Regions from separate parts of the Sodalis sp. RH19 genome, predicted to be linked through region 1. Evidence: predicted binding sites of a transcription regulator. Region 1 holds the regulator's gene; the other holds the start of a gene.
The links. Region 1 encodes Fur, which represses iron uptake genes when iron is present. Its sites were predicted from a motif close to ATAATAATGAGAACNACTATCAA; they were not measured.
Positions count from the first base shown of each region.

Region 2: bfd (bacterioferritin-associated ferredoxin) is a predicted target of Fur. The motif match lies at 5,692-5,714, and genes of this name have one in related genera.

Region 1 is NZ_CP178734.1:3,051,738-3,059,415, forward strand. It holds gene seqA (replication initiation negative regulator SeqA) at 1-534, opposite strand; gene ACL2XF_RS13875 (alpha/beta fold hydrolase) at 738-1,502, shown strand; gene ybfE (LexA regulated protein) at 1,710-2,009, shown strand; gene fldA (flavodoxin FldA) at 2,188-2,703, shown strand; gene fur (ferric iron uptake transcriptional regulator) at 3,059-3,529, shown strand; gene alsR (transcriptional repressor AlsR) at 4,092-4,979, shown strand; gene alsB (D-allose transporter substrate-binding protein) at 5,001-5,936, shown strand; gene alsA (D-allose ABC transporter ATP-binding protein AlsA) at 5,994-7,532, shown strand; gene alsC (D-allose ABC transporter permease) at 7,544-7,678, shown strand, end outside.
Region 2 is NZ_CP178734.1:5,138,308-5,145,985, forward strand. It holds gene tusD (sulfurtransferase complex subunit TusD) at 1-243, shown strand, start outside; gene tusC (sulfurtransferase complex subunit TusC) at 253-612, shown strand; gene tusB (sulfurtransferase complex subunit TusB) at 627-914, shown strand; gene rpsL (30S ribosomal protein S12) at 1,172-1,546, shown strand; gene rpsG (30S ribosomal protein S7) at 1,641-2,111, shown strand; gene fusA (elongation factor G) at 2,208-4,316, shown strand; gene tuf (elongation factor Tu) at 4,388-5,572, shown strand; gene bfd (bacterioferritin-associated ferredoxin) at 5,747-5,941, shown strand; gene bfr (bacterioferritin) at 6,015-6,494, shown strand; gene ACL2XF_RS23095 (prepilin peptidase) at 6,636-7,379, opposite strand.

The sequences.
Region 1 (7,678 bases):
TCAAATGGTACCGCAAACTTTATCGGTCAGTTCCACGGGGAACTGCATTGCCAGCATAATGTGTTCCACCATGCTCCGTTTACGATCGGTGTTGGTGTTGGTGATAACCCAGTAGGGCGTTTGCGCTACCTGCTTGGGTTTAGTATGGCTGCCATTTTGCAATAATGTCTGCTCATCAGCGGCAAAATAAGTACGGGTGCGGCCGTGCAGGATATCCGCCGCCTCGGTAAATTCGGCGGGCGACAGGCTATACAGGGTGGACAGCACCAGCATAAAACGATCAACCGCCTTGCGCTGCTCGGCGTAGCTGTCGGAAAGGAGGAGCTCACGCATGGCGCGCACGCGATCGCGGGTCGCCGACGCGGCCTCCGCCTTGAGGGGGGTTTCCGGGGGCGGCGCGCTGCGCGCTGCGGCGCTGGCCTGAGCATTAAATTTCAGCATCCGGCGTAAAATATCCGAGGCGCTTTCGCCGATATGCTGCGTATGGCTGGCGATATAGCGGTAAAGGTCTTCGTCGACTTCAATTGTTTTCATCTTTATCCGGGGCTTTCTTCTCATAAATCAATCAAAAGGATTATACAAGCTAAACCTGCCCCGCGAATAGCGCTAGTATCCGGCTTCGGTAAAAAGTCGGAATTTCCCCCGAGGGCCTTCCTGGCGCCGCCGGTTTTTTTACGGCCGCGGGACGGATAACTCATGATAGGCTATCAGGCTCTGTTATCGCCATGAGGATCAGGATGAAATTACACTATCGTCTGCAACCTGCCCGGCAGCCGGGTGAAGCACTGCCGGTGATATTGCTGCACGGGCTGTTCGGTAGCCTTGATAACCTGGGCGTGCTGGCCAGGCCGCTTGGGGAACACCACGCCACCCTGCAGATTGATCTGCGCAATCACGGCTTGTCCCCCCATGACCACGATGCCGGTTACGCCGCCATGAGCCGGGACGTGATCGAATTGCTTGATGCGTTGCATATCGACGCCGGTCACCTCATCGGCCATTCCATGGGCGGCAAGGTCGCCATGACCCTCGCCGCCCAGGCGCCCGGCCGCGTTGCGCGTCTGGCGGTTATCGATATGGCGCCGGTGGCCTACCCCACCCGTCACCATGACAACGTCTTCGCCGCGCTCAGGCGCGTCGAGGCGGCGGGCGTCACACAGCGCACGGAGGCGGCGGCGCTCATGCGCCATGACGCCCTTGATGAGGAAACCATCCAGTTTTTGCTGAAATCCTTTCACCAGGGCCGGTGGCGGTTTAACGTCGAGGCGCTGTGGGATAACTATCCGGCGCTTATCGGCTGGCGGGAGTCGGCGCCCTGGCTAGGGCCGGCGCTGTTTATCCGCGGTGAAAAATCGCCTTATCTGGATGACAGTTACCGCCAGGCGATCCAACGCCAGTTCCCCCGGGCGCGGGCGCATGTGGTCGCCGGCGCCGGTCATTGGGTTCATGCGGAGAAACCCGCGGCGGTCATGCGCGCCCTGGCCCGTTTCCTGGAAGCATAGGCCGGGCCGCCGCCGGGGTTAGCGCCCGCGAGTTTAATATTGTCGTTTGCTACCGGGCTGGGGTAACATGGCCCGCTGTGTTTTATGGCAGCCCCGGCGTACATAAAACATAACGTTACGGGCGATGCGCGTCCGGCGGCGTAGCCAGCCACGCCGCCGGACGGGGTTTGCCCGCCTGCTTCTTGATGCACAATCCCTTCATGACCTATGGCAAAAGAACAAACGGACCGCACCACCCTGGATTTATTTATCGATGAGCGGCGCCCGGGAAGACCGAAGACGAACCCCCTGTCCCGCGATGAGCAGTTGCGCATCAACAAGCGTAACCAGCTGCGCCGGGATAAAAAGCGCGGCCTGCGCCGGGTGGAGCTGAAAATCAACGCCGAGGCGGTGGATGCGTTAAATGAGCTGGCCTACCGGCAAAACCTGTCGCGCAGCGAGCTGATCGAATTGATTTTACTGGCCGAGCTTGAACGGCAACAAGGCGCGGATCCGCATCCGGAATAAACTTGCCGGCCCGGTAAAGCGCCATCCCGTCCAGGGCCCAAGGCCGCGGACGGGGCAAATTTGCGACAAAACCCGGCCGGCGAGTTTCTCCCCGCATAAGGGTCTGCTATGATTGCCGCAGAGCATCGCTGATTCTGTTACGGAACATATCCATAATATTTAAGAGGTTTTCAAATTCATGGCAACTGTAGGCATTTTTTTTGGCAGTGACACCGGCAATACCGAAAATATTGCCAAAATGATTCAGAAGCAACTGGGTGCGGATGTTGCCGAAGTTCATGACATTGCCAAAAGCAGTAAAGAAGACCTGGCGCGGTTCGACACCCTGCTGCTCGGCATCCCGACCTGGTATTACGGCGAAGCGCAATGTGACTGGGATGATTTTTTCCCCACCCTGGAAGAAATAGATTTCTCCGGCAAAAAAGTGGCGCTGTTCGGCTGTGGCGATCAGGAGGATTACGCCGAATATTTCTGTGACGCCATGGGCACCATTCGCGACATTATCGAGCCCAACGGCGCGACCATCGTCGGTCACTGGCCCACCGCCGGCTATCATTTCGAAGCGTCGAAAGGACTGGCGGACGACAATCACTTCATCGGCCTGGCCATTGACGAAGACCGCCAGCCCGAGCTGACCAATGAACGCGTGGACGGCTGGGTGAAGCAAATCAGCGCTGAATTGCAGCTCAGCTAAAGTAAGGCCGTGCGGGAGGGTGCCGCCGCCGCGGCGCCCGGCAAGGGAATCGGTTGCCGTCATGGCGTCGGGACGGCGCCGCCAACCTCACTGATAACTAAATCCTTTCAAATTAATAGATACAAGTTTTTAACTTTTATCCACAACGCGGTACAATAGCGCAGCGGTTCCACCCTTTTTAGCAAAATGTTGCAGAATTCGCCCCCTGAAACGGGCTATAGTTGTTAACAAGGCGCGGTTTTCATTTTGGACAGGCAGTCTTATAATGAGACGGCGTCACATTTTTCGGGCCGACCGATGTTATAGGCTAAGTTAGCCTACAATCAGATTATCAAAGTAACAGGACTAAACCCGCATGACTGACAATAATATTGCATTGAAGAAGGCCGGCCTGAAAGTCACCCTTCCCAGACTGAAGATTCTGGAAGTGTTGCAAGATCCGGAATGCCATCACGTCAGTGCGGAAGATCTGTACAAAAAACTGATCGATATGGGTGAGGAAATCGGCCTGGCCACGGTATATCGCGTGCTAAACCAATTTGACGACGCCGGTATCGTAACCCGCCACAATTTTGAAGGCGGCAAATCCGTTTTTGAACTGACGCAACAGTATCATCATGACCACCTGATCTGTCTGGACTGCGGCAAGGTTATCGAATTTCGCGACGAGTTCATCGAAGCGCGCCAGCGTGATATTGCCAAAAGGCACAATATCAAGCTGACCAACCATAGTTTATATCTGTATGGGCATTGTGAAATCGGCAACTGCCGCGAAGACGAAACGCTGCACGATCACGCCGATATGCTCAACGGCGTAAAAGAATAACCGCGGCGCGGTCCGTTTCTCCAAAGCGGCTGTTATCGCGCCGCTTTCTCACCCTGCAACGATTTTTTCAATGAGGCTAAACGCCGCCCGTCCCCTTCCCTGATAACGTTTCCTTCCCGAAGCGCGTCGACAAGCGTCGTATCCGCCAATCACCGCCGTGCTCACCGCCGGCAAACTTCAGAAAACTTCACAGAAAATAAAAATAAATAAAGAATAAATAGAGGCCCTGGGACGCCTTTTTGGGCTCATCTGCGTAATCCATTGAAAATACAACGTTTTTATTGCGATTTTTTCACCAGGTAAATTATTCTGTGAATCTGATGATAAAGCTATTTTTCGCTGTCAGCAGTAAGCGACAACAAAAGATATATTTTAATTATATGATTTTATTGAATTAATATAGCCAAAAATACCTTCCTGAGATTAACCCGTATCGGTGACTCGATTTTTACACAAAAAGTAAATTTATAAATTAATAAAAAACGTGAAGTTCGCAGCAGATTTTAAACTTTCGCCATGGTGATATAGTGACAGGCAATGTTAATCACCAGAGATAGTCCAGATGAATGATGCGGAACTGCAAAACGATATGCCGCGCGGCATAGGCATTGCTCCTTATATTCGTATTAAACAAGAAGGCATGACTGAAAACGAAAGCCGGATAGTGGAGTGGTTTTTATCTCCCGGCAACCTCACCGACGTCTCGGGGATCAAAGAGGTGGCCCTGAGTCTGGGCCTGTCGGAAGCCATGATTGTCAAGGTGTCGAAAATTCTCGGTTTCAGCGGCTTTCGCCAGCTGCGCAGCGCCATCGTCGAGTACTTCGATCATGCCGACCATGATATCACCGCCGAACTCTCGCCCACCGACAGCCCGGAGGATGTGGTCAACAAAGTGTTTAACCTGACCGTACGCACCATTGTCGAAGGCCAGGCGATAGTCGACGCCAACGTCATCCAGCAGGCGGCCCAATGCTTTTTTGCCGGCCATCAGCGCGAGCTGTACGGCGTCGGCGGCTCTAATTCCATTTGCGCGGACGTGCAGCATAAATTCCTGAAAATCGGCTTGCGTTGCAATGCCTACCTGGACGCGCATTTGATGATGATGTCGGCCTCCCTGTTGCAACCGGGCGATGTGGCGTTGGTGGTATCCCATTCGGGCCGCACCAGCGATCTGAAACGGGTGGTGTCGATTGCCAAGGATAATGGGGCCAAGATCATTTGTATTACCCATAGCAGCAATTCCCCCATAGCCCAGCTGGCTGATTTTAATATTTGTTCACCGGCGCCGGAAACGCCGTTATTAGGCAGAAACGCTTCGGCCCGTATTTTGCAGCTTACGCTGCTGGATGCGTTTTATGTCTCGGTAGCGCGGCAGGATATCGAGCTGGCGAATAAAAACCTGGAAAAAACGAGTTCCATTACCAAGTACCTGAAGCGTGATTATAAATAATTCTCTTTTGGAGATAGAATAATGAATAAATTTCTTAAATTGGCCGGTGGCGCCGCCTGTGGCCTGATGTTGTCCACCGTGGTCCACGCGGCAGCCGATTACGCCGTTGTTCTTAAAACATTATCCAACCCTTTCTGGGTAGAGATGAAACAAGGCATTGAGAAAAAAGCCCAGGATCTCGGCGTGACGGTGGATATATTCGCGTCACCGTCGGAAGGCGACTTCCAATCGCAATTACAACTATTCGAGGATTTAACCAATAAGAATTATAAAGGCATCGCCTTTGCGCCTTTATCGGCGGTGAATCTGGTGATTCCCGTCGCCAAGGCTTATCAGAAAGGGATTCACCTGGTTAACCTCGACGAAAAAATCGATTTAGCCAGCCTGGCCAAGGCCAAAGGCAACGTCGAAGCCTTTATCACCACCGATAATGTCGCGGTCGGCGCGAAAGGCGCCAAATTTATTATCGATAGCTTGGGCGCCCAGGGCGGCGAAGTGGCCATTATCGAAGGCAAGGCCGGCAACGCCTCGGGCGAGGCGCGGCGCAACGGCGCGACCGCGGAGTTCAAGGCCAACAGCCATATCAAGCTGGTGGCCAGCCAGCCGGCGGATTGGGATCGCATCAAGGCGCTGGACGTGGCGACCAATGTGCTGCAACGTCATCCCCAGCTGAAGGCCTTCTACTGCGCCAACGATACCATGGCGATGGGCGTGGCGCAGGCGGTGGCCAACGCGGGACAGACCGGCAAGATCCTGGTGGTCGGCACCGACGGTATTCCCGAGGCGCGCAAGATGGTCGCCCAGGGCATGATGACCGCCACCGTGGCCCAGAATCCGGCGGAAATCGGCGCCAACGGCCTGGCCATCCTGGTGAATACGGTGAAAGCGGGCAAGCTGATTGCGCTTGATGCCCAGCCGAAAATTGAAACCGTCGATTCTATATTAGTCACCAAATAGTCCAGGTGCCGCAAGACCGCCTATTCCCGCCGTCTTGTCATTAATCCGGAGAGTAATATGAGCACTCCATATATTAAAATGGAGGGGATCGCCAAATTCTTTGGTCCCGTCCAGGCGTTGCAATCAGTTGACCTGGAAATATACCCTAATGAGATACATGCTTTATTAGGTGAAAACGGCGCCGGCAAATCAACCTTGATGAAAATACTTTCCGGTATTTATGAACCGACGGCGGGGAAAATAATAATTAATGATGTCGAGTACGCGAAGCTCGATCATAAAGTCGCTGCCAGATTGGGCATTGGTATAATTTACCAGGAATTAAGCGTTATCGATGAATTAACCGTGTTGGAGAATTTATTTATCGGCCGTCTGCCGGTAAAAAAAGTGTTCGGCGTAAACGTGGTGGACTGGCACGACATGCGTACCAAAGCGGCTATTATGCTGCTGCGCGTGGGGCTGAAAATACGGCTTGACGAAAAGGTGGGCAACCTGTCCATCAGCCAAAAGCAAATGCTGGAAATCGCCAAGACCCTGATGCTGGACGCCAGGGTGATCATCATGGACGAGCCGACCTCTTCCCTGACCTATAACGAAGTGGATTATCTGTTCCTGATCATGAACCAGCTGCGCCAGGACGGCACGGCGATTGTCTATATATCGCATAAGCTTAACGAAATACGCCGCATCTGCAACCGCTATACGGTGCTAAAGGACGGCAGCAGCGTCGCCTCCGGGCAGATGGGACAGGTGACCAACGATGATATTGTCCGGCTGATGGTCGGGCGCGAGCTGCAAAACCGCTTTCGCTCCCTTAAGGAGAAGGTTGGCGGCGACACGGGGGACGCCGATATCATCTTTGCGGTGGAGAATATCACCAGCCGGGATAAACGCCGGGTCAAGCACGTCTCCTTCCAGGTAAAAAAGGGCGAAATCATGGGCTTTGCCGGACTGGTGGGGTCGGGACGCACCGAATTCATGAACTGCATCTTCGGCGTGGAACCGAAAAGCAGCGGCAAGGTGATGCTGCATAACGTCGATATCACGCCCTCTTCGCCGCTGGACGCCCTGAAGAAGGGCATGGGATATATCACCGAAAGTCGGCGTGAAAACGGCTTTTTTGATAATTTTTCCATTGCGCAGAATATCGCCATCAGCAAAAGCCTTAAGGATGGCGGCTATAAAGGTGCTCTGGGATTATTTAATGCGGATAAGGAAAGGCAGCTGGCGGAAACGCAGCGGCGGCTGCTATCGCTGAAATGCAGTTCGGTGGACCAAAATATCACTGAGTTATCCGGCGGCAACCAACAAAAGGTATTGATATCAAAATGGCTCTGCTGCGAGCCGGAGGTTATTATTTTTGACGAACCTACCCGCGGCATTGATGTCGGGGCCAAGGCGGAAATTTATAAGGTGATGCGCACATTGGCCGCCACGGGAAAAACCATATTGATGGTGTCATCCGAACTGCCGGAAATCATTACCGTATGCGACCGTATCGCAATATTTTGCGAAGGGACATTAGCCCATATTCTTGACAATAATGAGAGTATCGGGGAAGAAGATATTATGACGTGGGCTCTGCCACAAAGCTGAGGGAAATAAAAATGGAGAAGGCCACCTTTAACTTCCAGAAATTCTGGGATCAGTACGGCACGTTTTTTATCCTGGCGATTATTGTTGCCATATTCGGCTCTATATCCAGTGAATATTTTCTGAAAACCAACAATATTACCCAGATC
Region 2 (7,678 bases), 2.1 Mb from region 1:
CGCCATACGTCCCCGGCCGGCGACGAGGTGGATATCGTGCGCGCCTGGCAGCAGCTTGGCCGGGAGCATCAGGTGCCGTTGGATGTATGTGTCTCCGCGGCGTTGCGCCGGGGGGTGACGGACGGGGCGCAGGATGCGCCGCCGGCACCGGAGCAGGGCAACCTGCAGCCGGGTTTTACCCTGAGCGGCCTGGGCGCGCTGGCGCAGGCCGTGCTTGAGTGCGATCGGTTTATCCAGTTTTAAGGTGCCCTGATGAAACGCCTTGCCTTTGTTTTTACCCATGGCCCCCACGGCGACGCGTCTGGACGGGAAGGACTGGATGCGCTGCTGGCCGCATCGGCGCTAACCGATGAGATCGGCGTGTTTTTTATTGGCGATGGCGTCCTGTTGCTATTGCCGCAGCAGCGGCCGGCGGAAATCCTGGCGCGCAATTTCATCCCCACCTTCGGCGTATTGCCGATTTACGATATCACGCGTTTTTACCTCTGCGCGGAGTCCCTGGCGGAGCGCGGGCTGGCCGGCGCCGTGGGCTGGGTGCTCGACGCCGAGGTGTTGCCCGCCGCGCGCTGGCGCGAGCGCTTGTCCGCTTTTGATACTGTCTTGACCTTCTGAGCCGGGAAAACGCCATGCTTTATACCCTTAGCCGCTCCCCTTACGCCCGCGACTTGCCGGCGCTGCTGCTTACCGCCCGCAGGGGCGACGATCTGCTGTTGATACAGGACGGCGTGATAGCCGGGCTGGCGGGGACCGTCGCGCTGGAGCGGCTTATCGCCTCGCCGCTCGGGTTGTATGCCCTTGACGCCGACGTTGCCGCCCGCGGCCTGCTTGCTCATTTTTCGGACAAAATCACCCTGATAAGCTATACTGGGTTTGTCTCGCTGACGGTAAAACAACCGCAACAAATGGCATGGTAAGCAGGGCGCTACCCTCTGAATTTCGCCTTGCGGCAAGGCGGTCAAGGGAACGCATTGCGATCAGCGTACAGCGATAAGGGAGGGGGATAAACGGACGCAGCCAATGCATCCGCCGCGCGAAAGATAGCGGGTATATTGTATATTTCTTGACACCCTCACCCGTCGGCCATAAAATTCTGCGTCCTCGTTCTTTGCCTTGCGGCTTAACGAGGCGATTTATTACGTGTTTACGAAGCAAAAACCAGGAGTTTTATCGAATGGCAACAATTAACCAGCTGGTACGCAAGCCACGCACCATGAAGGTTGCTAAAAGCAACGTTCCGGCGCTGGAAGCATGCCCGCAAAAACGTGGCGTATGTACCCGCGTATATACCACCACCCCGAAAAAACCGAACTCCGCGCTGCGTAAAGTATGCCGTGTTCGTCTGACTAACGGTTTTGAAGTCACTTCCTATATCGGCGGTGAAGGCCATAACCTGCAGGAACACTCCGTGATCCTGATCCGTGGCGGTCGTGTAAAAGACCTTCCCGGTGTGCGTTACCACACCGTTCGCGGTGCGCTCGACTGCTCAGGCGTTAAAGACCGTAAGCAGGGCCGCTCCAAATACGGCGTGAAGAAGCCCAAGTCTTAATGGTTCTCCGTTAAGTAAGGCCAAACATTTTATTATTAATGTCAAAGAACTCATTGAGTTTTGGACAATCCTGAATTAACAACGGAGTTATCCCATGCCACGTCGTCGCGTCATTGGTCAACGTAAAATCCTGCCGGATCCTAAGTTCGGATCCGAGCTGTTGGCAAAATTTGTCAATATCCTGATGGTAGATGGTAAAAAATCTACTGCCGAAGCAATTGTCTATACCGCGCTGGAGACCCTGGCTCAGCGTTCCGGTAAAGGACATCTGGAAGCTTTCGAAGTAGCTCTGGACAACGTGCGCCCGACTGTCGAAGTCAAGTCCCGTCGCGTTGGTGGTTCTACTTATCAGGTGCCAGTAGAAGTTCGTCCGGTCCGTCGTAATGCCCTGGCAATGCGTTGGATCGTTGAAGCTGCTCGTAAACGCGGTGATAAATCTATGGCCCTGCGCCTGGCGAACGAACTTTCCGATGCAGCAGAAAATAAAGGCACTGCTGTTAAGAAACGTGAAGACGTTCACCGTATGGCAGATGCCAACAAGGCGTTCGCCCACTACCGCTGGTAATTATGCCGCTGTAGTCATGCTAACCAGGTGGGCGTGCGGACAGCTCGCCCTTCCTGGGTTAGCTCGAATAGAACGCCCCAGTAATCGAGGATACAAATGGCTCGTATAACACCAATTGTGCGTTATCGTAATATCGGTATCAGTGCGCACATCGACGCCGGTAAAACCACCACCACTGAACGTATTCTGTTCTATACCGGTGTAAACCATAAAATCGGTGAAGTCCACGATGGCGCCGCCACCATGGACTGGATGGAACAGGAACAAGAGCGCGGAATTACCATTACGTCCGCGGCGACCACCTGTTTCTGGTCCGGTATGGCTAAACAGTTTGATGCCCATCGCATCAACATCATCGACACCCCGGGACACGTTGACTTCACCATCGAAGTAGAACGTTCCATGCGTGTGCTTGATGGCGCGGTCATGGTTTACTGTGCGGTAGGCGGTGTGCAACCTCAGTCCGAAACCGTGTGGCGCCAGGCCAATAAATATAAAGTTCCGCGTATCGCGTTCGTGAATAAAATGGACCGTATGGGCGCGAACTACCTGCGCGTTGTTGAACAGCTGAAAACCCGTCTGGCCGCTAACCCGGTTCCGATCCAGCTGGCCATCGGCGCCGAAGAAAAATTCACCGGCGTTGTCGATCTGGTGAAGATGAAAGCCATCAACTGGAGTGAGGCCGATCAGGGCATCAGCTTCGAATATGAAGAGATCCCGGCTGAACTGCAGGAACTGGCGCAGAAGTGGCATCAACATATGGTTGAATCCGCGGCTGAAGCCAATGACGAGCTGATGGATAAATACCTCGGCGGCGAAGAACTGACCGAAGCAGAAATCAAGATGGGTCTGCGTCAACGCGTGCTGAACAACGAAATCATCCTGGTCACCTGCGGTTCTGCGTTTAAGAACAAAGGCGTACAGGCGATGCTGGATGCGGTAATCGAATACCTGCCGGCACCGACCGACGTTCAGGCCATCAACGGCGTGCTGGAAGACGGCGAGACCCATGCCGAACGCCATTCAAGCGATGACGAACCCTTTTCGGCGCTGGCGTTTAAAATCGCCACCGACCCGTTCGTGGGCAACCTGACCTTCTTCCGCGTTTATTCCGGTGTGGTTAACTCCGGCGATACCGTGCTGAACTCCGTTAAAGACAAACGTGAGCGTTTTGGCCGTATCGTGCAGATGCACGCCAACAAACGTGAAGAAATCAAGGAAGTCCGCGCCGGCGATATCGCCGCTGCGATTGGCTTGAAAGATGTGACCACCGGCGATACGCTGTGCGATCAGAGCAAACCGATCATCCTGGAACGCATGGAGTTCCCGGAACCGGTTATCTCCGTGGCTGTCGAACCGAAAACCAAGGCCGACCAGGAAAAAATGGGTCTGGCCCTGGGCCGTCTGGCGCAGGAAGATCCGTCTTTCCGCGTCTGGACCGATGAAGAGTCCGGTCAGACCATCATCGCAGGTATGGGCGAACTGCATCTCGAAATACTCGTCGATCGTATGCGTCGCGAGTTCAACGTTGAAGCTAACGTCGGTAAACCGCAGGTAGCGTACCGCGAAACCATCCGCAATACTGTTGAGCAAGAAGGCAAGTTTGTTCGTCAGTCCGGTGGTCGCGGTCAGTTCGGTCACATCTGGTTGCGTATCGAACCGATGGAACCAGGTGGTAAAGGCTACGAATTCCTTAATGAAATCGTCGGCGGCGTGGTTCCAAAAGAATACGTGCCCGCGGTGGATAAAGGCGTCCAGGAACAGCTGAAAAACGGCGTTCTGGCCGGATATCCGATTGTGGACGTCCGTGTTGCGGCCTTCGATGGTTCATACCACGAAGTCGACTCCTCGGAAATGGCGTTTAAAATTGCCGGTTCCATGGCGTTTAAAGAAGGCTTCATGAAAGCGAAACCAGTTCTGCTGGAACCTATCATGAAAGTTGAAGTTGAAACGCCTGAAGACTACATGGGTGACGTTATCGGTGACTTGAACCGTCGTCGCGGCATGATCGACGGCATGGAAGATACTGCGACCGGCAAGACCGTTCGTGCGCAGGTCCCCTTGTCTGAAATGTTTGGATATGCTACAGATCTGCGTTCACAGACTCAGGGCCGTGCTTCTTACTCCATGGAGTTCCTGAAGTACAATGAAGCACCGAACAATGTTGCTCAGGCCATTATCGAAGCCCGTAAAGCCGGTAAATAAGCTTTAGGGTCTACAATTAATATCCCGTGCTCTCTCCAATGGGGGAGAGCATAAGAGTAAGGAATATAGCCGTGTCTAAAGAAAAGTTCCAACGCACAAAACCGCACGTTAACGTCGGCACCATCGGTCACGTCGACCATGGTAAAACCACCCTGACCGCCGCCATCACCACCGTGCTGGCCAAAGCTTACGGCGGCAGCGCCCGTGCTTTCGATCAGATCGATAACGCGCCGGAAGAAAAGGCCCGTGGTATCACCATCAACACGTCCCACGTTGAATACGACACCCCGGCCCGCCACTACGCGCACGTAGACTGCCCGGGACACGCCGACTATGTGAAAAACATGATCACCGGCGCCGCCCAGATGGATGGCGCAATCCTGGTGGTTGCCGCAACCGACGGCCCGATGCCGCAGACCCGCGAACACATCCTGCTGGCTCGCCAGGTAGGCGTTCCTTACATCATCGTCTTCATGAACAAATGCGACATGGTCGATGACGAAGAACTGCTGGAACTGGTTGAAATGGAAGTGCGCGAACTGCTGTCCCAGTACGACTTCCCAGGCGACGACACCCCGGTAATCCGTGGTTCCGCGCTGAAAGCACTGGAAGGCGACGAAGCCTGGACCTCTAAAATCATCGAACTGGCCGAAGCCCTGGATACCTACATCCCGGAACCGGTACGTGCGATTGACAAGCCGTTCCTGCTGCCTATCGAAGACGTATTCTCCATCTCCGGCCGCGGCACCGTGGTAACCGGTCGTGTGGAACGCGGCATCGTTAAAGTGGGCGAAGAAGTTGAAATCGTCGGCATCAAAGCCACCATCAAGACCACTTGTACCGGCGTTGAAATGTTCCGCAAACTGCTGGACGAAGGCCGTGCCGGTGAAAACGTCGGCGTCCTGCTGCGCGGCACCAAGCGTGACGACGTGGAACGCGGCCAGGTACTGGCTAAACCGGGTTCAATCCACCCGCATACCCAGTTCGAATCCGAAGTCTACATCCTATCCAAGGATGAAGGCGGCCGTCATACGCCGTTCTTCAAAGGCTACCGTCCTCAGTTCTACTTCCGTACCACTGACGTGACCGGTACCATCGAACTGCCGGAAGGCGTGGAAATGGTTATGCCTGGCGACAACATCAAAATGGTTGTTAACCTGATTGCCCCGATCGCCATGGACGACGGCCTGCGTTTCGCTATTCGCGAAGGCGGCCGTACCGTTGGCGCCGGCGTGGTTGCCAAGGTTATCGCGTAAGACATTTCCGTTTTATGCAAAAAAGGGCGCCTTGGCGCCCTTTTTTTATTTGCTGCAAAAAGAAGCGGTTATTTACCGGCGACGGATATTTACAAAACAAAAATAGTTCTGCTATTGAAATGACACTCGTTCTCATTTAAATTATGCCTAATTTGATTTTAATGAGTATGAAAAATGTACGTTTGTTTGTGTAATGCGGTAAGCGATACTGCCATACGCAAGGCGGTAAGAAACTACCAACCGAAGACGTTTCAAGAACTTAAAAGTGTCGTGCCGGTGGCGAATAAATGCGGTAAATGCGCATGCAAGGCCCGGTTGGTTATGGAAGACGAATTACAGCAGTTAGTGCCGTTTGAAAAAATTGCATAATTAGTAGGGTTATTACCTTGATTTACTCTGACGCGGTTATATTCTGTACATTACCGCAACGGAGGAGTGAATTATGAAAGGCGATGACCAAATTATCACCCATCTCAATACCCTGCTTGGCAACGAGCTGGTAGCCATCAATCAGTACTTCCTGCACGCCCGTATGTTTAAGAACTGGGGGCTGATGCGTCTGAACGACATTGAATACCACGAATCCATCGATGAAATGAAGCACGCCGATCGTTATATCGAGCGTATTCTTTTCCTGGAGGGACTGCCTAACCTGCAGGATCTGGGCACGCTTAACATCGGGCAAAATGTCGAGGAAATGCTGCGTTCGGATTTGAACCTGGAACTGCAGGGCGCGCAGGATCTGCGCGAAGGCATCTCTTATGCCGACAGCGTCCGGGATTATGTCACCCGCGATCTGCTGATCGAGATATTGGCGGACGAAGAGCACCATATCGATTTCCTGGAAACCGAACTGGATTTAATCAAACTGGTCGGCCTGCAGAACTATCTCCAGTCCCAGTTAAAAGATGCGGCGCAATAGGCGTCAGGCTGTTCCCCGCTAAATAATGATAAAGCAACGCCTGCGCATGATGCGACGGTTATGACCGATACGCATCGGCTCCTGGCTGCCGCGTTTCCGGCGTAACCTGGCCGCATTGTCATGTGCGGCCGGGCAGTGGCGCTAAGGGCCGATGTATATCCACCAGCCTGCCAGCGCCAGGCAGGGACCAAAGGGAATGTCTTTATCCGCCGTCCGGCGCCGCAGCCACCACGCTATCCCGGTCAGCGCCGCGCTCGCGCATAACAGCGGCAACGCTTGCCATCCCAGCCAGGCCCCCAGCCCGCTCAGCAGCTTGATATCGCCGCCGCCCAGCCCCGCGTAGCCTCTCACCCGGTAAAACACCCCGTTCAGCAGCCACAGGCCGCCGCCGCCGCACAGCGCGCCCAGCAGGCCGACATAGAGCGATTGCGGCTCGCCAAGCGGGCTTAGCAGTCCGCACAGCAGGAAGGGCAGGGTAAGCCGGTCGGGCAGCAGCAGGGTATGATAGTCAATCCAGCTCAGCGTTAATAAAAACCAGCTGAACACCAGGCCGCTCACCAGGCGTTCCGCCGGCAGGGCGGCGAACGCCGCCAGGAACGCCAGCGCGCAGCTTGCCTCGCAGCGCCGTTTCCACATCTGGCGGGACAGCATTGTCCACGCGGCGCGGCGGGCCCCAGGCGCCGCGGAAGCCCGCTGGCCGGAGATCGCCGTAAGCCGGCCATACGCCAACCGTCCCCCGCCGGCGCAACCGCCGTCCGGCAGTGGCCCGCGCCGCGCCGCCGTGGCGCCTGGCAGCGCGCGGGCCCATCCGAGAATGCGCCGGGCGAGATGGCCCATGATGACGCCATACAAGAGCAGGCAGAAAACCGACAATACCGTTATCACGCGCACCTTCCTTCCCTTATCCCGGCATCCCAGCTGGCATAAGCCTGCCTGAAATCGGTGCCGCCGCCCATTCTGCCCCTGCGGAAATGGAATGAGCGCCGGTTTCCGGCGTTTTTTACCGTATCGTCGCTTGCTTCATGAGCAAATTAACGTATAATGCGCGGGCTTGTCTCATAGACATAAGAAACAAGCCGACTCAATGAGTCCGCGCTGGCCGCGAAGGCGGTAAGCCAGCACACAACATCCCCGATATGGGGATAATACTGAATGATTACACTCCCCCATCAATCGAAATGGGT